DNA from 4 places in the Neobacillus niacini genome. Region 2 is predicted to be linked to each of the others. Evidence: riboswitches for the same ligand, from Rfam matches in the RefSeq annotation. Region 2 holds a riboswitch; each other region holds the start of a gene.

Region 1 (5,820 bases), 1.7 Mb from region 2:
TAAGACCTTTACGAGTAAAAGAGTTCAAACCAAGAATACTCACGGAACAGGATGTACATTCTCAGCAGCTGTCACGGCTGAAATAGCCAAAGGTTTAAGTGTGTATGAAGCTGTATCAATAGCGAAGCAGTTTATCCAGGCAGCCATAGAAGATCAGCTGCTGATTGGTCAAGGTCATGGGCCAACCAATCATTGGGCATTTCGAAAAAGAATGTTAACGATAAGGTAGGTGACCAGGTTGAATTTTCAAAATAGTGATTCATTAAGAGAGGCATTGAACGTTTACTTTATTATGGGAAGTCCCAACTGTAAGGACCATCCTGTTCGTGTTCTGCAGGAAGCGATTGAAGGTGGAATCACCCTTTATCAATTTCGTGAAAAAGGAATCGGAGCTTTAACCGGGGATCAAAAGCTTGAACTGGCTCGACAACTTCAACAACTATGCAGAGAAAACCACATCCCTTTTATTATTAATGACGATATCAGTTTAGCCATTTCACTTAATGCGGACGGTGTTCATATCGGGCAGGATGATGAACCCGTGGAGGAAGTAAGAAAGAAGCTTGGCGAAGATAAAATCATTGGCGTTTCCGTACATAGCTACGACGAGGCTGTCACAGCCTTAAAGGGAGGAGCCGATTATTTTGGGATCGGTCCCGTTTTTCCAACGAAAACCAAAGAAGACGCCAAGCCTTCAAACGGTACGAAGCTTATCGAAGAACTTCGACACAAAGAATTTAGCATTCCGATTGTGGGAATTGGCGGAATCACTGCGGATAATGCAGGGTCGGTTATCACAGCAGGAGCGGATGGCGTTTCGGTTATAACTGCGATTAGTCATGCTCCTTCTGTTACTGAAGCAGCTAAATCGTTAAGAAAAAGTGTGTTAGAGATACGATCTTGATTTAACGAGATTTTTTTTGATTTTTGTTAGGGAGTTATGGAAGTTAATTTATTCGTGCCCGCAATAACTCATTTTTGTGGAAAACGGTAACGAAACGGTACTATTCATGCCCGTCAAAGCGGATTTTTGTGAAATACGGTAACGAAACGGCACTATTCGTGCCCGCCAAAGTAAATATAGGCGGTTTGCGGTAACGAAAAGCAATACTCGGACCCGCATCGTCCACGGAATAACATAATCAACAACAGAACCATTCTATTAAAATTTCATACTAGCACTGGGGGAGCCGGAATAGGCTGAGATTAGACTTGTAGTGGTCTTAAACCCCTGAACCTGATCTGGGTTATACCAGCGTAGGGAAGTGAACGATCCAAAACCTGTTTTTTGAGGCAATGGTATCGTATGAACCAGTTATCCCCCAGTGCTTATTAAAAACTTGGAGGGATTTTTTTTATGAGAAAAACACACAAACTCACATTGACTGCAATGATAATCGCGATTGGCACACTTTCGAGTAATTTATTCTATATTCCAATCGGTTTCACAAAGGTGTTTCCGATTCAGCATTTCTTAAATGTTTTGTCTGCTGTTCTCTTAGGACCGGTTTATGCCGTTGCCCAGGCACTATGTGTCTCCATTCTGCGAAATATGATGGGAACGGGTTCACTCTTTGCATTTCCAGGTAGTATGGTGGGTGCCTTATTAGCGGGACTTCTTTTTATGAAAACCAGAAAGATTTATATGGCGTTTATCGGTGAAGTAATAGGAACAGGCATTCTTGGAGCGATACTATGCTATCCAATCGCAACACTATTATTAGGTCAAGAAGCGGCAGTATTTGGCTTTATCCCGTTATTTATTTTTAGCTCGATCGCGGGTGCACTGATTGGCGCCATCATTCTTTCCGTCTTTTTAAAGAAGAAAATACCTGTGCTAACTCAACATGGAACTACTTTGAAATAGAAAGGAACTTACCTTCATGGAACAGCAGAAAATCATACAGTATTTACTAACGATTCTTCAATCAGATTCGCTTTCAGAAGATGAATTTAATCAAAACGCCTTACAACTATTCGCTTATCAATACACCAATAACCTTCCATTCCGGAAGTTTTGTCAGCAAAAAGGCAAAACCATCCGGACCGTAAAAACGTGGAAGGACATACCAGCGGTACCGATTAATGCTTTTAAGGAGGTACCACTAACGTGTACACCACCTGCAGAAGCAGAGAGATACTTTATGACAAGCGGTACCACACTAGGTATAAAAGGGAAACACTACCATCCGACCTTAGAGGTATGGAATCATTCAATGAAAACTTATTTTAAACAGCGCTTTATGAAAGAAACTGAAAAAATCAGAATGGGAATTCTGTTCCCGACGGAAAAAGAAATGCCAAATTCCTCATTAGCTCGCTATTTAGCGCTTGCGAAGCAGGAGTTCGGCACGGAGGAGAGTCACTATCTCCTAGGTGAAAATAGGATTGAAATCGAGAGACTCATTCAAGAATTGGAGCATGCAGAACGCTCTGGTGAGCCATATGCATTATTAGGGGCTTCCTACAGTTTTGTTCATCTGTTTGAAGAACTAACAAACATCGGACGGAGTTTCCAACTGCCGCCTGGAAGCAGAATTTTGGATACGGGTGGATATAAAAATCAGTCAAAAGAATGGAAACTGGATGATTTTTACCATGAGTTATCAAGAGTATTAGGTGTTCCAAGAAAAGATTGCATTAACATGTATGGTATGACGGAATTGAGTTCACAGCTCTATGATTCTGGAAATGAACGGGTTCCGTCTGTTAAGTCCGGTCCTCATTGGTTGAAAACGAGAATCATAGACCCGTTAACAGGTGAAGACGTCGCTGAGGGAGAACGCGGGGTCATCGTTCATTGTGACCTTGCCAACTTCAATTCTGTCACCACCATTTTGACCGAAGACTTAGGAATGAAAGTGGATGGCGGGTTTCTCCTCTTAGGCAGGGTACAAGGTACTGAGGCGAAGGGCTGTTCGATTGCGGTTGAAGAATTTATCAAGGCTGCAAAGGGAGCTGCACGATGAGAGAAAGAGTTGGATACCTTCCCGATATTGGGGATGAGGTAATAGAGTCAAAGATTCTTACATTTTCAAGAAAAGGTGTGACTCTAGAAGTAGAAGCGCCGTTACTTACTAGAAAGCAAATGCAACAAGTGAGCGAGAAGGTTAAAAAAGCCAGTACCGAAGTGTTAAAAAAAATGACGATTACGGAGATTATTACCATTATTGACACCGCCATTGAAGTTATGCTCGACCGGAACTCAACCTACCGGAAGAAAGCAGAAAGGCTGCTGCCAATTGTAACTGGTTACGATGAAGAAATGATTCGACTCGGACTTACGTCTTTTTTAAAAAAGTTCCGCAAACAGGAGCTGCAGCGCTTCGTGGTTGAGGACCTAGGAAACCCCTTGCTGCTCGATGATTTTCAACCTCGCATAAAGAGAGGGTTTTCTAAAGCAGTCGGATCTGAATTAATTCTCCATGTATGGGCTGGAAATGTACCAGCCCTCCCGTTATGGAGTCTCATTTCAGGGTTATTGGTGAAATCAGGTAACATTGGCAAGGTATCGAGTGCGGAGCCGTTGTTTGCCGGATGGTTCGCACAGGTTTTAGTGGAAGTTGCTCCTCAACTCAAGGATTGCCTAGCGGTTGTCTGGTGGAAGGGCGGAGATGAGGATCGAGAAAAGGAGTTTTTTACGTATCCAGATGTGGTGGTCGGTTATGGAAGTAATCAGTCACTAGAATCAATGAGTCGTAGAATCCCAGTCACCACTCGTTTCTTGCCATTTGGTCATAAAGTCAGTTTCGGGGTAATCAGCAACACTGCACTGGACTCGCGAAAAGCATTAATCACTGCTCATCATGCAGCATTCGACATTATTCAATTCGATCAGCAGGGTTGTTATTCTCCTCATATTTTCTATGTTCAGAAAGGGGGAAATGTATCACCCGAAGCGTTTGCACAGTATCTCGCCCAGGAACTCGAAAGTTATCAAAAGAGATACCCTAGGCGCACTTTGTCCTTGGAGGAAATGACAGCCGCTATCCATTGGCGTAACCAAGAAGAAATATCATCTTATACCAGATCCGCCAAACAGGTATGGGGTCAAACTGAAAATCATTGGACTGTTGTCTATGAAGCAGGTGCGCTGTTTTCACCAACCTGTTCCAATCGAGCGGTGAAGGTCATACCATTTGAAACCGTAGATGATATTTTGCCTAATCTTAAACCCTATCGTTCCTTTTTACAAAGTGCAGGTGTGGCTGCTGCCCCGAGGGAACTTTTTCAATGGGCTGAAAAGTTAGGAAATGTGGGGGTAACAAGAATCACCTCTATAGGAAAGATGACTTCTCCGGAATCAGGCTGGCACCATGATGGCCGTTTTAATTTACTAGATTTGGTTCAAATGATTGATATAGAGCATTCAGCCGAAGAGTATGCAGAGAATTTTGCCGCTTATATCGATTAGGAGGATAGAAAATGGCTTATTTGAGTTTACAAGATGTTACCTACAGCTATGCAAAAAATAATGTGATTGTTGATGCCGTGAATTTCGATGTAGAAAAAGGAAAGTTTCATAGTTTGTTAGGTAAAAGCGGTTGTGGAAAAACCACGTTGTTAAAGCTGGCGGCGGGATTATTAATCCCAAATGAGGGTTCCATACTTTTACAAAATGAAAAAATAAAACCGTCCGAAAGAATTGGATTTGTGTTTCAAGCACCGACTCTCTTGGAATGGAAAACAGTAGTAGATAATGTTCTTTTACCTGTATCGCTTAAACGTAAAGTAACCAAAGAACATGTAGAAAGAGCAGAATCCCTTTTAGAAAGTATGGGTCTAACTCATTTAAAACAGGAATACCCATCTCGTTTATCAGGCGGACAGCAAAGTCGTGTTTCGATTGCGAGGGCGCTGATTGGATCTCCAACCCTGCTTTATATGGATGAGCCTTTCTCAGCACTTGATGCGATTACAAGAGAGGAACTTCAGGACGATCTGCTGCACCTTTGTGAAGTTCATCAAATGACGGTGTTATTTGTTACCCATGATATTTCAGAAGCAGTCTACTTATCAGATAGTATTGCGGTGATGGATAAAGGGAATATCATCAAGCATTTTTCCGTGAATTTTCCAGATCGACACACAACCGATTTTCGTTATTCTGGACAGTTTAGTCAGCTTTGCTTGGAAATCCGGACCGCCATTAGTGGAGGACAACGATGAAAAAAGTTTCGGTATATTCCTGGTTATTATTCATCTTGATATTGATCGGATGGGAAATGCTGGCCAAGCAAATGTCCGAATTAGTCCTTCCAGCACCTTCCGTTGTGGTCACAACCCTGATAGATGGATTAAAAAGCGGTTATTATACTCCGCATATTCTCAGAACCAGTTTGGAGATTGTTGTTGGTCTTTTTCTAGGGAGTTTGTTGGGGATCCTAACAGGGGTATGGATGGGTGAAGTTGAGTTTATCCGAAAGCTTTTCTTTCCTTATGTCATTGCCAGTCAAGCTGTTCCAAAACTCGCGCTGGCACCATTATTTATTCTATGGTTTGGATTTGGAATGACCTCTAAGGTTGTCATCACGGCATTAATTTGCTTTTTCCCGTTAATGGAAAATACAGTAACCGCCATTCAATACACCGATCCTAAAAAAGTAGAATTGTTTCGGGTGTTAGGGGCAACCCGATGGCAGACTTTGCTCAAATTAAAAATCCCCGCTGGGCTTCCAAGTATAATGGCTGGTTTTCGGGTTGCGGTTGTTCTAGCTGTTGTCGGGGCTGTAGTGGGTGAATTTATCGGAGGCAGTGAGGGTTTAGGCGCATTAATTATTGCCTCTCAAGGCATGATGGACACACCCTTAATGTTCTCAG
Region 2 (5,820 bases):
TTCTTTTTTAGACAATAGTAAAAATTGTGATATGCGGAAATTAAGCTGATCCAGCTCACTGGAGATAATATCTAGATATTTCATTTCTGGATAGTCTGCTTTTAGAAGCTGGATAAATCCTTGTATAGAAGTAAGCGGGTTTCTAAATTCATGAATAAAACTTGATGTCATTTGTCCTAAAAGGGTTAAACGGTCTTGATGTGTTGAATCTATAAACATCGTTTTTTCTTCAATAATTTTGTTCTTAGCTTCTGTATAATGAGTAACAGCGAAATATAGAAATTTATCAAAGCAGAAGTTTATGTTATTTATGGACTCTTGAAGATCAGCCCATTCTATACCCGTCTTACTTAAATAGCTATATAAAACCGTTCTGCCCAGGTTAACATTATAAACAAAGTCCCCAATATTGATATTAGCTAGGGCTCTTTCTTCAGAAATTTCTATCGCATACTTTTCAATAGAATTTAAGAGTTCCTTTTCACTCATAGTATGCATGTTTAACACTATATTAAAAATGGCTATTCCATTTTGACTTATTTTTTCTTTATAGGGATCGCCTTTAGAAATAACAATGGAATTCTCCCATTCACGAAGCAATTGGTCCTTATTCTTTTCAAAAAAAGCTATTAAATCCATTCGTACTTCAGATAACATCACAGTTTCCTCCTAAGACATTGCCGAACTGATTAAATTAAATTCGTGATGATCGCTTGGAATCCCTTTAAATAAATATAGGTAAATTTTATCAATTTCTATCTCAGTTCTCTTTGTAAATTAATTATAACATGATTGGAAGTTTTACCTTGTAAAAGTACTATGAAAATAGTATATTCAATAATGGACAATTAAATATTTCCACAGGGGGAGCTGCTTTTGGTGGCTGAGAGTGAACGTTCGAGTTCTGACCCTATGAACCTGTTAGTTAAGACTAGCGTAGGGATGTGGTTTGCCGAAAATGAATGCAAGCAATGCAGACTATCCTTATATGTCCTGCATTGCTTTTTTTGTTATATGGCACCATATGAATAGTTCAGCATATCCTTTCGAACGTTCTCCACAATACAAACAAATTAGGGGGAACATGTATGGAGAAAAAGCGTAGTAACACATTATTCTTGGTTGAGGTAGCAGTATTTTCGGCATTAGCATATTTATTAGATTTGGTTTCGGGATTGTTGTCTCTAAAAATATGGCCACAGGGAGGTTCCATATCAATTGCGATGATTCCCATTTTTCTTATGGCATTTCGTTGGGGAGTTAAAGGGGGAATCCTGTCTGGATTTTTACTAGGATTACTTCAGTTCATCCTTGGTTTCTCACAAATCTACACACTTGTGCAAGGAATTATTGATTATGGAATTGCTTTTTCTGTAGTTGGTTTAGCAGGTATTTTTGCTTCTCAAATTAAAGACTCTCTTTCAAACAATAATAGGAGAAAATGGGTCACATTTGTGTTATTGGGAACATTATTAGGCAGTGCACTGAGATACCTTGCTCATGTTATATCAGGAATTGTGTTTTTTGGCGAATACGCACCAGAGGGACAGCCCGTAGCTGTTTATTCCCTTTTATACAATGGGACCTATATGCTTCCAAGCTTTATCGTTTGTGCGATTATTGTCATCCTTGTCATCAGTGCTGCACCGAAAAAAATGATATAAGTTGAAAAATAGAAAAGTCTATGGCTTTTCTATTTTTTTTCGAACTTTTGTCACAAAATCAGCCTTGGTTCATGGTAAAATAATATATAATAAAGATAATCATTCTCAATTAACGTAGGTAAGGGTGATAGCAATGTTCGGGTCGGTTAAAGTAGGAGATAAAGGAAAAATCATTAATATATCGAAAGTTGGACGATTGGTGCAAAGACGGTTGTTGGACCTGGGAATAACGGAAGGTTCTGAGGTTTGTGTTAAATGCGTCATGCCTTTTGGGGGACCAGTCATGATTGAATCATGTGGACAATGTATCGGAATCCGCCGTAAAGAAGCATGTTTAATAGAAGTGGAGAGAGTCTAAATGGAAATCGCACTGATTGGAAATCCCAATACTGGAAAAACTTCTTTGTTTAATAATCTTACAGGGTCCTATGAGTATGTTGGGAATTGGAGCGGTGTTACAGTTGAAAAGAAGGTCGGAGTCTTTAAGAATCATATAGGACGATTAATTGATTTACCAGGAGTTTATTCACTGAATCCATTATCCAAGGATGAAGGGGTGGTGACTACCTATTTCTTAGAGGAACCTGTGGACCGGCTGCTTAATATTTTGGACGCCTCACAATTAGAGCGTAACTTGCATTTAACACTACAATTGCTGGAATATGAAAAGCCTGCCCTTATTGGTTTGAATATGGTCGATGTCGCTGCCAATCGAGGCATACAAATTGATACTGAGAAACTTTCTCAGATTTTAGGAGTACCTGTTGTTCCTGTTGTAGCGCGAAGTGGTAAAGGCTGCGATCAATTAATAGAGGTCATTTCAACCAATTCAAGTTATTCTAAGGTGAAAAAACATGTTTATTATGGAAAAGAAGTCGAAGACGCTATTAGCAAATTAAGTATTGAACTGAACGGTAAAACCGATCATTCACCTAGATGGCTGGCTGTTCAATTATTTGAGGAGAATGAATACGTAAAAAATTATCTATCTAACATTTTAGAAACTGCAAAACTTGAATCATATATTTCTGATTTGCATTCACTATTGATTCAGGACAATGATCATGTAAAAACACTGTCCAATTATATTTATTTAAAGAGAAAAGAAGTTATCGAAAAAATACTAGAAGCTTCGGTTCGAAAGGTAAGTACCGTTGTACCACTGTCAGAGAAGATTGATGCCATCGTTACAAATCGTTATTTAGGAATGCCAATCTTTTTAATATGTATGTATTTAATGTTTATGTTGACCTTTGATTGGCTGGGAACTCCATTATCAGATGTTCTGGATGGAATACTAACTGGGCCAGTGACAATAGGAGTAGAAAAACTCCTTGGCGCTATTCACGCCTCAGACTTTATACATGCATTGATAATTGAAGGACTAATTGCTGGTGTTGGTGGAGTACTTGTGTTTGTGCCACAGATATTTATTCTATTCTTTTTTATATCCTTATTAGAGGATTCTGGTTACATGGCGAGGGTAGCTCTTGTAATGGACAGGATTATGGAGTCTGTTGGGCTGAATGGCAAGGCCTTTATTCCGATGATGATTGGATTTGGCTGTAATGTACCTGGTATTATGGCTGCTAGAACAATTGAAACACCGCGTGAGAGACTAATGACAATACTGTTAACTCCACTAATGTCATGTTCTGCGCGATTACCAGTGTACGCATTATTTGTTGGCGCATTTTTTGTAGGTCATAAAGCACTCGTGGTATTAAGTCTTTATATTCTGGGTATCGTTGTCGCTTTAGTTTTAGCAAAGATATTTACGAAAACATTATTAAAATCAGAAACATCACTATTTGTCATTGAACTGCCGCCTTATCGCCTTCCTCAAATTCAGTCGCTTTGGAGAAGTACGTGGGATAAGGGGAAAGGTTTTGTTAGAAAAGCAGGAACATTCATTTTCGCAGGATCGGTTTTCATATGGCTGTTATCATATGCTGGTCCGGATGGTTTAAAAGTGGATATGGATAACAGCTTTTTAGCGGCTATAGGTAATTTGTTTGCCCCGATTTTAGAACCGATTGGATTCGGTACTTGGCAGGCAGCCGCTTCCTTAATAACAGGATTTTTAGCAAAAGAAGCAATTATATCAACGATGAATATTATTTACTTTGTCCCAAATGATGCGAGCTTACAAGGTTTATTGAGTCATTACTATACACCGCTTGCAGCTTATAGCTTTATGGTCTTTATTCTTTTATATATTCCATGTTTAGCAACTACGGCTACTATTTATAAAGAAACAGGCTCAAAGAAATGGACTATATTTTCCATTCTTTATGCATTATTTATTGCCTATGTTTTATGCTTGATTATTTATCAGGGCGGCAAACTGGTTGGATTAGTCTAAATAAGGAAGGTGTACTGTATGATAGCGAATATCATCATTGGCGCTGCAATATTTGGTTATGCCACTTGGGCATTAGTTAAGTTTGTAAATAAATCTAAAAAAGGGAAATGTGCTGCATGTGACCTCGAAAAATCTTGCTCTAGTCAAAGTCAATGTGGAATTCCGTCTAAATAAGTCCTGAAACTGCTATCGATTTAAAGATAGCAGTTTTTTTCTTTTCATTATGATAGAACTTGTGTAAAATTACACTAATAGGTGTTTTGAAGGAAGGGTTTTTAATTGAAAAGGGATGAAATTATTAAGCTAGTTTCAGATAAACTACGATTAATTCGTACAGAAGCAGGATATACCCAGGATAAAATGGCAGAAATCATTGGTGTTTCAAAGAAAACCTTGGTTCAAATAGAAAAAGGAAGATTGCAAGCAGGCTGGTCTACGGTTGTCACCATTTGTGCTTTATTTAGAGAAACGGAAACCGTTCAATTTTTATTTGGAAATGAACCACTCGAGGTCCTGGAAACTGTAGCACGCGAAGGAATAGATTATCGAGGTATGAAAACCTTTGGAGGGAGAATTTGGTGGCGTCAAATCTCGAGAAAGAACGGATTTATTCTCCAGCAGAATATTCTTAGTAAACATTTCCGGATATTGGACGAAAAACACTATCGAGTGTACAGCAGCTTTGATGAAAAGCAATCCAAAATCCGCTTTAAAGAATTAACCAAGAATGAATAAAGGAAAGCATTCGAATTTTCTAGTCGAATGCTTTTCTTTTTTATATCCATTAAATTGGTTAATTTTTCCCCTTTTTGGGAAAAAGAAAATAATGTCATTCATTCCGTATTATGATTAAGGAGGAATTATGAAAAAGGTAGTGAATAATTGGAAGCGATGGCATATGAACCAGGTATTGGTTCTATCGTTATCTCTTTTAGTTTTGGGCTTTCTTGGTATTGTGTACGCTTATTCCATGGATGCAGATATTTCTTCACTAAAGAATGAACTTCCCCAGGCAACTGTATTTTATGATTTGAATGGTGAGGTTGCAAGTAAAGTATCTGCGAATAAAAATGAAGGTATTTCGATTAATCAGGTACCCGACTCAATGAAAAATGCAGTGATTGCGATAGAAGACCGTCGATTTTATGAACACCATGGTATTGATTATCTTGGTATTACAAGAGCACTCATACGGGACATAAAAGCTCGTGGAATGGTAGAAGGAGGCAGTACAATTACCCAGCAATTAACAAAGAATACTTTACTCACCTCCCAGAAAACTCTGAAAAGAAAAATAGATGAAGTGTTTTTAGCTATTGAAATTGAGAGGCAATACAGTAAATCAGAAATCCTTCAAATGTATCTAAATCAAATCTATTTTGGTGATGGTGCATGGGGGATTAAGCATGCAGCCAGCAATTATTTTGCCAAAGAGGTAGAGGATCTTACGATTAGCGAATCAGCCTTACTAGCAGGTCTAATAAAAGCGCCTTCTTTACTAAATCCCTATCGTCACTTAGATAAAGCAACCCAGAGGAGAGATATTGTACTATCTCAAATGAAGAATCAAGGCTACATATCAACAGTGCAATATGAAGAAGCAATAAATGAAAAAGTAGTCTTGAATAATAAAGGGAGTGATCCCTTCCGAGGGAAGTATCCGCATTATGTGGATCAAGTATTTGAAGAAGCGATAAATGTCTATCATTTATCACAGGATGAATTATTAACAGGTGGTTATCAAATTTATACTGAACTCGACCCTGCTATGCAGAATGCAATGGAGAAAAC
Region 3 (5,820 bases), 1.4 Mb from region 2:
ATCAATTAATAGGTGCTTCGCAACATCTTCAGGTGCAGGAATAACCTCACTTCGTAAAATTCGAGAATTAGGTATCATACCCAACTGATGGCTAAATTCTGAAAATCCGCTTACAGATAGTAATTCATTATGGAACTTTTTTGATGTAACAAAGGTGCCTCTACGGGGAATTCGTGTCAGGGCTCCTTCCTTTACCAATTCCTCAATGGCCTTACGTATCGTAATACGGCTTACGTTATAGATTTCACAAAGTTCTGCTTCAGTTGGAATCTGCTCGTCCGGTTTATATTTTCCAGTTTGGATATCATTCTTCAACATTTGCCTAACTTGCATGTATAATGGCTGTGGGGTTGAAGGATTTAAACTCATACTAAATCCATCCTTATCCGTCATTTGACAATTATACTAATCATTATACATTGATTGACTACAACAGTCACCAAGCACCAAAGTATTGAATCGTCTTCGCTGCCGTTTCGGCTCCCAACTCTAAACATTTGGCAGTAGAAAAACCCTTCAATTTTCCATAAATAAACCCAGATATAAAAGAATCTCCCGCTCCCATTGTATCTACCACATCTACTTCTACTACACCGCTTTTATAGAATTGTTCACCATCATAAGCAAGTGATCCATTCTCACCTAAAGTCGCTATAGTAATTTTTGAGCCATTATTCTTTACATCCTTTAAAAATTGGCGAATAAAAGGATCATCCTGCGTATAGGAAAAGAATGAATAATCCACGTACTGTGGCAGGGTTTTGACAAGTCTATGATCTAATTGGTTAGAAAAATCAAAGGATGTCTGTAATCCCATTTCTTTAAAATGAGAATAATACTCTTCTACATGCCCCCAAACACCAGCATGTACTAGTTGATGATGTTTTCCAATAAAGTCAAGTTCGTTCTGTGTTAAGATGAAGTCGGCCATCACACCTTCATCATAATCTCCAAAAACACGATCATTATTGACCAGTTCGACAAAGGTAACAGCCGTTTTTCCGTTCTTCTTTGATAGATGAGAAATATCAACACCCTTTTTTGAAATCTCATTTTGCATTAATTCACCATAAGTATCGCTGCCAACCCAGCCAATATAAGAGGAATCAGCACCTAATTCTGTTAAATAAACGGCTACATTGACAGGGTTCCCTCCAGGATAGGCCTTCCCGCTTGTTTGGTAGACATCCATACAATTATCTCCGACTGTTGCAATCCTCATCTTTATTCCCTTCTTTCTTAAACATTAAGGAACGAGCACTACTAAGTAAGTAGTGCTCACAGGCATTTTAATACTCCATTTGTCGGTAATATCTTCTTAGCGTTAAGGGATGATTTCTTTCCCGCTCAAGATATACGCTGATTCGACTTAAGACAGACCAATTGATACTGACAGCAAAGTGTTTTCTAAACTCTTCACTAATCCCTTCCATCTTAAAATCCTTTGTATCAATTACAGTGAGCTGGTTTGTAATCTTTTCAGCGAATCTTTCCACACGGTCCATTAGTGGTCGTGTTTCATCTTCACCCTTTAGTAAAATAACACTCGTATCTTCGACCACCAATTCCAGTGTACCGTGGAAAAATTCTGCTGCATGTATCGACCTCGCATGAATCCATTGCATCTCTTCTAAAATACACATAGCATAGGAATATGTATTCCCCCATAAATTGCCGGAGCCAACCATCATGTGATAGTCCGTGTCCTTGTGCTTAATTGCAAATTCCTCAGCGGTTTTATCAAAAGCTTTCACAGCATTTAAAATGGCCTGCGGTAATAATGCCACCTCTTTTGTAAACTGCTCATATTGCGGGAACTCGTTATTGTTATACATGAAACGGAATACGAACATATACAGAAGCATGAAGAACGTATCAAAAGAATGTGTTTCAGATCCAGTTGTGATACAGTGGTCCACAATTTGAGTTAACGGCGTGTTCGGCTCCGCTACTAATGCAATGGTAGTTGCACCTGCTGCCTTACAAAACTCTGCTGCTTCAACTGTTTCTTTCGTTGTTCCCGATACAGATGTAAAGATACAAACGGAATCCTTGCTAAAATGCCTATTATTCATCACCATGAATTCAGCAGCAATTTCCGCATGAACATCAATAGTAGAATTCGATTTTAATATATATTCATAAGGATACATCATCGCTATTGTTCCGCCAGCACCAATCAGGAAAATATTGCTGTAGCCCTTTTTGCATATTCCATCAACAATATCTTCGATTTGCCCGCGGAAAGCAAGGCCTTCTTTTTCTACAAGTCTTAGAAATAATTCTTCATCATATTTTAACATCAACATTTTCCTCCTTAACTATATAACTACTTTATAATTTTATAAATTTAGTAAAAAACGAACTAACTTCCTAGTTTCACTTGTATTATGCAACTAGATTGCTTTTGTTTTTCGAGCCATATTTCTTTTCCCAATAGTAATAAACAGGGAGACCTGTTGCAATGACAATCAGTGCAGCAATCATCCCTTCTATTGGGGCCCAAGTGAAAGTTCCCCAAGCAAGCCATGCTGCACCAAGGATAGCTAAAATCGTGGTCAATCGCCAAACCGGCATACGATAAACGGGCTTATAATCCTCACGTTTACGGCATTTATAAACTGCAGCAAAATCCATAATATTAATGAGCAATTGAATGAGCGTAAAATATCCCAGTAATGCTGTTAAATTACTAAACATCACAAGAATACAGGCATATGCAACCTGAACAATAATAGAAAAACTTGGTGTTTCATATTTCGGATGAACCTTCGCAAAACGTTGAAAGAATAGACCATCCTTTGCCATTGCATATTCCAGACGAGGCTGGAACATAATGCACGAGCTCAACGATCCCAATATGACAATAATTGCTGTAACAGCAACAAATGAGGAGGCAACATCAGAGAGTCCCGGGATATACTTGACAGCGTCAGATACCGCAGCACTAGAATTAATTAATTTTTCAAAAGGCATTAAACCTATAATACAAACAGCAAGCAATGTATATAACGCCAAGACTATTAAAACTGAGCTAATAAGAGCTCGCGGCAGGACCTTTCCTGGATTTTTGAATTCCCCAGCCATAAAACAAATTGCCGCCATTCCCGTATACGCCCAAGTAGTAGCAGAAACACCACCTATTAAACTTGTTTTCACTTCACCGGACGCCGGTACATAGGAAAAGTTCCCAGGGTTTAAATACATAAGCCCCAATCCGATGACAATTAGGAATGGAATGATTTTCACGGCCGTAATAATGACTTGGAACTTGCCGCCTTCTTTTACACTTCGATAATGAATGGAAGTAATGATGAGAATGATTGCAATCGCAAGTAATTTTCCAGCCATACCATTGAAAAATGGTAAAAAGGATGCTACATAGGAAACAATCGCCAATGCCATAATGGCAATCGATGGTGGATCTAATGCCCAGAACGTGGCCCAACCATATAGAAAGCCCAAAGGTCTCCAACCTGCTTTATTTAGGTACACATAGCCGCTTCCGTTTTGAGGATATGCTGTCGCTAATTCCGCGAGCACCATGACCTGTGGAATAGCAATGATTCCGCCAATAATCCATGCAAGAATAGAAATAGCGGGTGTACCAGCAGCTTTTGCCACATCACCAGAAGATACAAAAATTCCCGAACCAACAGTCGTTCCAACCGCAATGGCAAGAGCTGCCCAAAATCCAAGTTTTCGCGTAAGAGTCACATTACTCATAAAGAGTTCCTCCAAGTCAGATGGTAAGATTCCTAATTCCTTTATTTTCTTAAAAGATTTTTTCTTGCATTCCTGTCAGTTTAATTTGATTAACCCTCCTTTTTGAAAACGCTTTTTTATTTGTTATGTCTTGTATTATAATCAGATATTATAAAAATTACAATAACCAATTTATTAAATATCTTTAAAAATTTTATTCATCACAAAAAAGACGCCTCCTTTAGAAGCGTCTTTTACCTATTAAACAAATTTTTATTGGAAGGAGGTAGTAGTTACCTCTTTTATTTTCTAATTTAGCCTTTCACAGCCTCCATTTTCACAGGCCATTCTTCAAGTTTATAAGCCATATCCCAAAACATATATTCAAGCTGACAGCTAATTAAGAAATGTTCCTTCATCTTTTCCTTTTCTCTCTCTGGTGCATTTTTTGCCCATTCATCTAGGCGGGCACAAAATTTAATCGTAATTGAATCCGTTATACTGCCATAAAAACGAATCCAATCATAAAAAGGATGAGAGCGATCGGGATCCACTTCCGTTAATAATTTCTTCCCAATCTCCCAGTATGTCCACGGACATGGCAATAACACAGCTAAAATTTCCCCTAATGTTCCTTCGTGTGCAACTGTAAGCATATGACGTATATATTGATGTGCTGATGGGGATAACGGATATCCATGTAATACCTCATAGGGAACACCAGCTACCTGACAAAAGTTATGATGTGGATGAATTTCACTGTTTAATATAAATGAAATCTGCTTATTAAACATTTCCATATCTTCACGATTCTCACACTTGGAAACCGCGATTCCATAGATTCGTATAAAGGAATTCAAATATTCAAAGTCCTGTTTAACATAATGAATTAATTGTTCGCTTTTTAAATCCCCCTTTGCAATCCCTTGGACGAACGGATGTTCAAAAATCGCATTAAAAATCGGATTTGCTTCTTTTCTCAATTCTGCTGAAAAACTCATCAAATTTCTCTCCCTTATTATTTATTAGAAGACACTAGAAGGGAGCGGCTGCATTTATAAACACGAAAAAGCCGCTCCAAAAATGGAGCGGCAGAATAGTTATGATAAATATTCATACACAGACTCCACTTTCCTACGCTAGTATGAACTAGATCAGGTTCAAAGGGTCCAAGATAACTCTTGTCTCAGCCATAAAATGGCTCCCCTAGTGGTCTTCCTATTAACTTAGTATTCAGTCTATATTCACTTTCTACTTAAGTCAAACTATTTTTACCGTTAAAAGACAAATCCAATAGTTAATCCCTGCCAGAATTCTTTATATCAGCCTCAACCCGGCTCATGAATTCTTCGACTGCGCTGTATCCTTGCTGCTTTAAGTACCAATTATTTGCAGCAGCCTCTATTAAACCAGCCACATCACGTCCAGGCTGCAGTTGGATTTCCATGCAAGGAATTTTAACACCCATATAGTCGGTATAATGATACTCCTGTTCTAAATCATTATATAAAGCGTCCTTTTCCCACTTCGTTAAGTGAATATCAAGGGATATCCGTGTTTCATCCTGGAAAGCCTTACGACCATATAAACGGACGACATTAAGCAGTCCTATACTACGCAGAGCCAAAAACTCTTTTGATTTTCCATCATGGGTACCCAAAATAGTTTGCGTACTCAGTTTCTTTAGGACCACGATATCATCCGATACCAGCCGGTGGCCACGGCGAATTAATGTGTGGGCCGTCTCACTTTTTCCGACCCCCGAATTACCGCGAAGTAAGATACCGATGCCTGATACATTCATACAAACTCCGTGAACAGATATCTCTGGTGCTAATTCCTTCACCAAGAACGCATCCAATTTAGGGATAAACTCTGAAGTTGTCTCAGGCTGTTTTGTCACTAACAAGGGAATACCCTGTTCTGTACAATGGTGAATTAGATAAGTAAGTCCTTCTTCACCAGCCGTTACGATAAAACATGGCGGATGGTAGTGAACAATATTGCCAATCCGAATTTTACGTTCCTCTCTGCTCAACTTATGTAAGTAGGTAATTTCCTTTTTCCCTAAAATTTGTACTTGTTCCGTCGGAAAAAAGTCAAAGTGGCCCACAA
Region 4 (5,820 bases), 1.5 Mb from region 2:
GATAAATTTAAAAATTATTTTATCTTGGCTCTTTCTACTAAAACTAGATTTAATCCAGGGGAAGAAGATGACCGTATAGCATATGTTATTGATAGAATCCTAACGAATCCTTTTTATGTAGGGCAAAATTGGTTTAAGTTAATTGGTGAAAGAGGAAGAGTGGCCCGTAAACTCTTTTGCTACTCCTTTAAGGAATATGTAGCGGCGAACTTAAACCAGTCAAAAAGGGAAGACAAATATGAAAACATCAGTGAATTAATCCCTAAAAATGGAGAGATTAAGCTGATTAAAAGTGCTCAGAAAATGGAAGTTCTCTAAAAACACAGGTAACTGTTGCATGTCCTTGGCGTGTCAGATTGGGCCATTGGCGACATTTTTTTAAAAAGTAAAAACCGATATAGAAGACAACTTCATGAATTGAAACGAAAAGAAGGAGACAACCAAAAATTTGGTCTCCTTCTTTTTTCGTTCAGTGAACACTAAATCACTGCCTTCTTCTAATAAATTCTTTCATCATTAGGAACCCTAGGCAGGTTCCAAGAATGAAACGAGCTCAGAGTCTACCCGTCATCAAAAAGATTAAATTCCCATAGACCAGGGACCACGACTTCATTCTTCTCTGACAATTAAAACTTTTGCGTAGGGTTTTCTACCTAGAAAACAGCAAAGGCACAACTAGGTTTAACCACTAGTGGTGCCTTTTTGCGCGCAAAACTTTCGATTGTCCACTTTAAGAACCGTCCCCCTAGTCTCGATTTATATAAAAAAGCTATAAATAAGAAACAAAATAAACATTTTAAATATAAAAAAAGATTCTGTTAATCTAATTATAGAAAATTTAAAACTGATTTTATCGGGAGGGTTTTACATGATTAGTGTGGAACAGAATCAGAAATTAACTAGAATTGGTAAAGGGACATTTAGATACCGTAATTGAACAAGTAGAAAAACAGTTAACGGGAGAAGAAAGGAAAACGAATGAAGTCCTTCAGAAATCGAAACAAATAGTTGAGGATCAAAGGACATTACAAATAGAGTGCTAAATCTTCAAATGATTTGGAAACTCTATTCTTTTTGTTTTATTCATTTACAAGAAAAGTGCTAGGGGTATCCCTTTAATGCTCCCTCGCACCTTTTTTCTCTTGTTATACCCTCCAATAATCAAAATCAGAAAATTGACATTTCTAATCAGTGTGCTAATATTAACCATGTAAGGTGATTATTTCAAATGAATAGATGAATCAAATCCGCTAGAGGTGCCTTTTTAAAAGGCTGAGATTGAAGTGCTACTTCGGGACTCTATGAACCTGATCTGGGTAATACCAGCGTAGGGAAGTGGGAAATTCAATATTTGGAGAGCAAATGCTTATTTCAAATTTTTCAACCACTTTCTTACTATAGGAAGTGGTTTTTTGCTGTTTACTTGATCATTGATAAGCAGAATCTTCATATAGGAGGGACTTGTATTTTAACGAGTGTACATGGCAAAGAGTTACATATTATCTCCAATGGTAAAATGGCAATCGAACAGTTAGTGGGAATTGTAAAGGATATTCATCCCTATATAACGGCCATTCATATACGAGAAAAACAAAAAAGTGCTAGGGAACTATTTCAAACCGTCGAACTTTTAACAAAAAATAACATACCACTATCAAAGATCATGATTAATGACCGGGCAGATGTTGCACTCGTAACAGGGGCGAGAGGCGTTCAATTAGCCTTTCATAGTTTAGATGCAGCCAGTGTAAAAGAAAACTTTCCTCAGCTTAGGATAGGGAGTTCTATCCATTCCTATCATGAAGGTCTAAAAACAAAAGAGAAGGGTGCAGATTACGTTCTATACGGACATGTTTTCCATTCTCAATCAAAACCAGGTAAGATCCCAAAAGGTCTTGAGGAATTAAAAATGCTATCAAATTTAGATATTGATGTGATTGCCATTGGAGGGATAACACCTGATAATACGGAGCAGGTTCTACGGGAAGGGGCAAAAGGGATTGCTGTTATGTCAGGTGTTTTAGAAGCGCGTGACCCATTATTGGCAGTAAAGGCTTATCGTAAGGCATTAAATAAAGGGGGTGAATAAATTGGAAAATTCATTTGATGTTGCCATAATCGGTGGTGGAATTAACGGAGCCTCGATTGCCTATCAGCTATCAAAAATAGGAAGAAAAGTAATCATTATTGAGAAGAATCAATTGGCTTGCCAAGCTTCAAGTGCAGCTGCAGGAATGCTAGCAGCACAAGCGGAGCTGGAACAAGACGGTCCCTTATTCCAGATGGCTTTAAAAAGTCAGAAGATGTTTTCTGATCTCTCTGGTGAGTTATTTGAATACAGCGGAGTCGATATTGAGTATGTGAATAAAGGAATGTTTAAAATTGCAGAATCCGAAGAAATCGCATTAGAAGTAAAAAAACAGGTCACCTTTCAAAGGAAGTGGGATCCGGCAATAAAATGGCTTGATACAAAGGAATTAAGAGAAATGGAGCCATCCCTGTCACCTAGTTTAGCTGGTGCAATGTATCTCCCGAATGATGGTCATGTGCAGCCAGCAAAGTTAACACAAGCTTTTGCAAAAGCAGCTGTCCAATTCGGGGCGGAAATACGCCAAAATACGGAGGTCCTTTCTTTTAAATTTGAAAACAGTCAGGTGAAAGGCGTTATAACCAGCAATGGCATTGTAAACTGTGATCAAGTTGTCGTTGCCACTGGAGCTTGGTCTGCAAAATTAATGCGTGAATCAGGAATGGAGATTCATGTGTATCCCGTGAAAGGCGAATGCTTTTCCGTTAGGTCGGAAAAGCCGATCATCAACACAACGATTTTTTCAGATAAACGCTGTTATCTCGTACCAAAACGGAATGGGGAAATTTATATCGGTGCGACCATGATTGAAAATACATATGATAACTCCGTTACACCTAAGGGTATCGCAAGATTAATAGAAAGAGCCACTCAACTGGTTCCGCAGATTCAGGATGCTGCATGGGAGCGAGTGTGGTCTGGAATTAGACCTCAGACAGGAGATGGACTTCCTTATATTGGTGAGCATCCAAGATGGAAGGGGTTATTTGTTGCTGCCGGGCATTTTAGAAATGGGATTTTATTAAGTCCTATTACAGGGAAATTAGTAGCTGATTTAGTAGCAGACAGTTTGCAAAATGATGATCTACTCTCAGCTTTTCACTTAGAAAGACACAAAGAAAAAGTAGGATTGGAGGTAAATACATGAGGGTAGTATTAAATGGGGAATTAATCCAATTACCAGAACAGGTAGTATTTATATCCGATGTTCTGGAACATTATGAAATTCATAATAAGGTCGTTATTGTGGAAGTAAACGGTGAAATCGTAAACAAGGTAGATCACCAAAGTACTAGATTATCAGATAAAGATCGAATCGAAATAGTCCATTTTGTAGGAGGCGGTTGATATGTTAAAAATAGGTTCATTATCCTTTCAGTCTCGTTTGTTGCTTGGAACGGGAAAGTATCCAAGCTTTGACATCCAAAAGGAAGCGGTGGAAGTTTCCGAAGCAGAAATTCTTACGTTTGCGGTTAGACGAATGAAAATTTTTGAAGCAAGCCAGCCTAATTTTTTAGAACAGCTAGATACCAATAAATATAGGCTGCTGCCAAATACGGCTGGAGCGAAAACAGCAGCAGAGGCTGTCCGGATCGCAAAACTAGCGAAAGCTTCAGGCCTATGCGACATGATTAAAGTGGAAGTAATCGGCTGTGATAAAACCTTACTTCCTGACCCGATTGAAACCCTAAAGGCAACGGAAGAATTGGTGAAGGAAGGCTTTATCGTCCTCCCTTATACCTCTGACGATGTAGTTTTAGCTAGGAAACTTCAAGAAGCAGGCTGTCATGCGATTATGCCAGGAGCCTCGCCGATAGGTTCTGGTCAAGGTATCATCAATCCTGTTAACCTCAGCTTTATTATCGAACAAGCGGTTGTACCCGTTATCGTGGATGCTGGTATTGGATCACCAGCTGATGCAGCATTGGCTATGGAATTAGGGGCCGATGGTGTGTTATTAAATACGGCTGTATCAGCAGCGAAGGATCCGGTAAAAATGGCAAAAGCAATGAGATTAGCGATTGAAGCTGGACGATTGGGCTATGAAGCCGGTCGAATCGAGAAAAAGAGATACGCTTCAGCAAGCAGTCCAAAGGAAGGAATGAGTATCGGGTGAATAATCGGTACTCACGACAAGAACTATTTTCACCTATTGGAAAAGAGGGACAACAACAAATCTTCAATAAGCATGTACTCATAATAGGAGCAGGGGCACTTGGAACAGCAAGTGCCGAAGCACTCGTCCGTGCTGGAATCGGTAAACTAACGATTGTTGATCGTGATTATGTAGAATGGTCTAACTTACAGCGGCAGCAATTATATACAGAGAATGATGCAAATAATCGAATTCCCAAAGTAATCGCTGCTAAAAATCGTTTAACAGACATTAACTCTACTGTGGACATTGAGGCATTCATTGCGGATGCCTCAGTCGCAGAGCTTGAAACGTGGGCTGAAAAGGTGAATCTTATCATTGATGCCACTGATAATTTTGAAACAAGAATGATTATAAACGATGTTTCACAAAAGGTTGGAGTTCCATGGATCTACGGTGCTTGCGTTGGAAGCTATGGAATATCCTACACCATTATTCCAGAAAAAACGCCTTGCTTATCTTGTATACTAGAAACAGTTCCGCTAGGAGGATTAACGTGTGATACAGCAGGAATTATTAATCCCGCGGTTAACATGGTTGTTTCTCATCAAATAAGTGAAGCATTAAAAATTTTGGTCGGTGATTGGGATTCATTAAGAAACAAACTCGTTTCTTTTGATGTATGGAAAAACCATTATACTTCTATAAATGTAGATAAACTGAAAAATGAGGATTGCCCTACTTGTGGCGTGAAACGCACTTATCCATTTTTATCCTTTGAAAATCAAACAAAGTCAGCTGTACTTTGTGGAAGAGATTCTGTCCAAATACGACCTTCAGTTCCTGTTGTACGTAATTTGGAAGCTTTAGAAAAACGATTCATAAATCAAGGGGGAACGGTACAGCGAAATCCTTACCTATTATCTTATACAATGGATACTCACCGATTAGTCATTTTTAAAGACGGAAGGGTTTTAGTACACGGAACAAAGGATATTACTGAAGCAAAGTCGCTATACCATAAATACTTGGGTTAATTAGAATGGCCGCATTTGGATCGTAGCATTTGAGATTCGACAGGAGGAAATTAACCAAATTCAATTGAAAATCCACCCAAAATGCAAAAAACGCCTTCAAAAATCATTTTTGAAGGCGTTTTTTGACGTTTCGCCCTAAAAATGCCCTCAAAAGTAGAATTGGGCAATTCGATTTACTCAGCCAATCTCGTTACTGTAGAAGTGCCGGCCGTGAGCTTTCACGTAAAAATCTCACGAAGGAAAACGAAAACATGGTGATGAGAGGGAGTTTGTAATCATGAGTATAAAATCGAGGAATACAGAAGAATTTAAGCAGTTTTCTCAATTTAGTTCGCTTCAGGAATTTAATCAGCATACCGAAATGTGGTTATTAGAACACAAGCATGATTTTACTAAGGGAGAGCTGGTCGGATTAAAAAGGCTCGTGCGATTTGCAGCCAAAGTTCCCGGCGTATGCAATGCCAAAATCGGAACCATCTTAAAATCCATTCATGCACAATATGATGATAATGGGATATCCAGGTCTACCTTTAAACGAATGATTTTGAAAGCAAAGGAATTGGGGATTATTACAGTCTTTGAAACAGAAAGGAAAAACG

What was found. Region 2 has a riboswitch for thiamine pyrophosphate ahead of thiT (energy-coupled thiamine transporter ThiT). Riboswitches for the same ligand answer to the same signal wherever they lie in the genome.
Region 1: another riboswitch for thiamine pyrophosphate. It lies ahead of thiW (energy coupling factor transporter S component ThiW); the one in region 2 lies ahead of thiT (energy-coupled thiamine transporter ThiT).
Region 3: another riboswitch for thiamine pyrophosphate. It lies ahead of tenA (thiaminase II); the one in region 2 lies ahead of thiT (energy-coupled thiamine transporter ThiT).
Region 4: another riboswitch for thiamine pyrophosphate. It lies ahead of ACN6MT_RS19570 (thiamine phosphate synthase); the one in region 2 lies ahead of thiT (energy-coupled thiamine transporter ThiT).

What each region holds. Positions count from the first base shown of each region.
Region 1 is NZ_CP183883.1:3,832,652-3,838,471, reverse strand. It holds gene thiD (bifunctional hydroxymethylpyrimidine kinase/phosphomethylpyrimidine kinase) at 1-229, shown strand, start outside; gene thiE (thiamine phosphate synthase) at 293-904, shown strand; TPP riboswitch at 1,174-1,281, shown strand; gene thiW (energy coupling factor transporter S component ThiW) at 1,358-1,867, shown strand; gene ACN6MT_RS18970 (long-chain fatty acid--CoA ligase) at 1,884-2,969, shown strand; gene ACN6MT_RS18965 (acyl-CoA reductase) at 2,966-4,414, shown strand; gene ACN6MT_RS18960 (ABC transporter ATP-binding protein) at 4,426-5,169, shown strand; gene ACN6MT_RS18955 (ABC transporter permease) at 5,166-5,820, shown strand, end outside.
Region 2 is NZ_CP183883.1:5,495,478-5,501,297, reverse strand. It holds gene ACN6MT_RS27025 (histidine kinase N-terminal domain-containing protein) at 1-657, opposite strand, end outside; TPP riboswitch at 854-960, shown strand; gene thiT (energy-coupled thiamine transporter ThiT) at 1,089-1,664, shown strand; gene ACN6MT_RS27015 (FeoA family protein) at 1,798-2,022, shown strand; gene feoB (ferrous iron transport protein B) at 2,023-4,029, shown strand; gene ACN6MT_RS27005 (FeoB-associated Cys-rich membrane protein) at 4,048-4,203, shown strand; gene ACN6MT_RS27000 (helix-turn-helix transcriptional regulator) at 4,309-4,764, shown strand; gene ACN6MT_RS26995 (transglycosylase domain-containing protein) at 4,892-5,820, shown strand, end outside.
Region 3 is NZ_CP183883.1:938,826-944,645, reverse strand. It holds gene ACN6MT_RS04510 (GntR family transcriptional regulator) at 1-369, opposite strand, end outside; gene frlD (fructoselysine 6-kinase) at 437-1,222, opposite strand; gene ACN6MT_RS04500 (SIS domain-containing protein) at 1,290-2,303, opposite strand; gene ACN6MT_RS04495 (amino acid permease) at 2,389-3,726, opposite strand; gene tenA (thiaminase II) at 4,020-4,706, opposite strand; TPP riboswitch at 4,820-4,923, opposite strand; gene hprK (HPr(Ser) kinase/phosphatase) at 5,003-5,820, opposite strand, start outside.
Region 4 is NZ_CP183883.1:3,960,508-3,966,327, reverse strand. It holds gene ACN6MT_RS19575 (hypothetical protein) at 1-318, shown strand, start outside; TPP riboswitch at 1,243-1,351, shown strand; gene ACN6MT_RS19570 (thiamine phosphate synthase) at 1,352-2,089, shown strand; gene thiO (glycine oxidase ThiO) at 2,091-3,236, shown strand; gene thiS (sulfur carrier protein ThiS) at 3,233-3,436, shown strand; gene ACN6MT_RS19555 (thiazole synthase) at 3,438-4,205, shown strand; gene ACN6MT_RS19550 (thiazole biosynthesis adenylyltransferase ThiF) at 4,202-5,221, shown strand; gene ACN6MT_RS19545 (hypothetical protein) at 5,499-5,820, shown strand, end outside.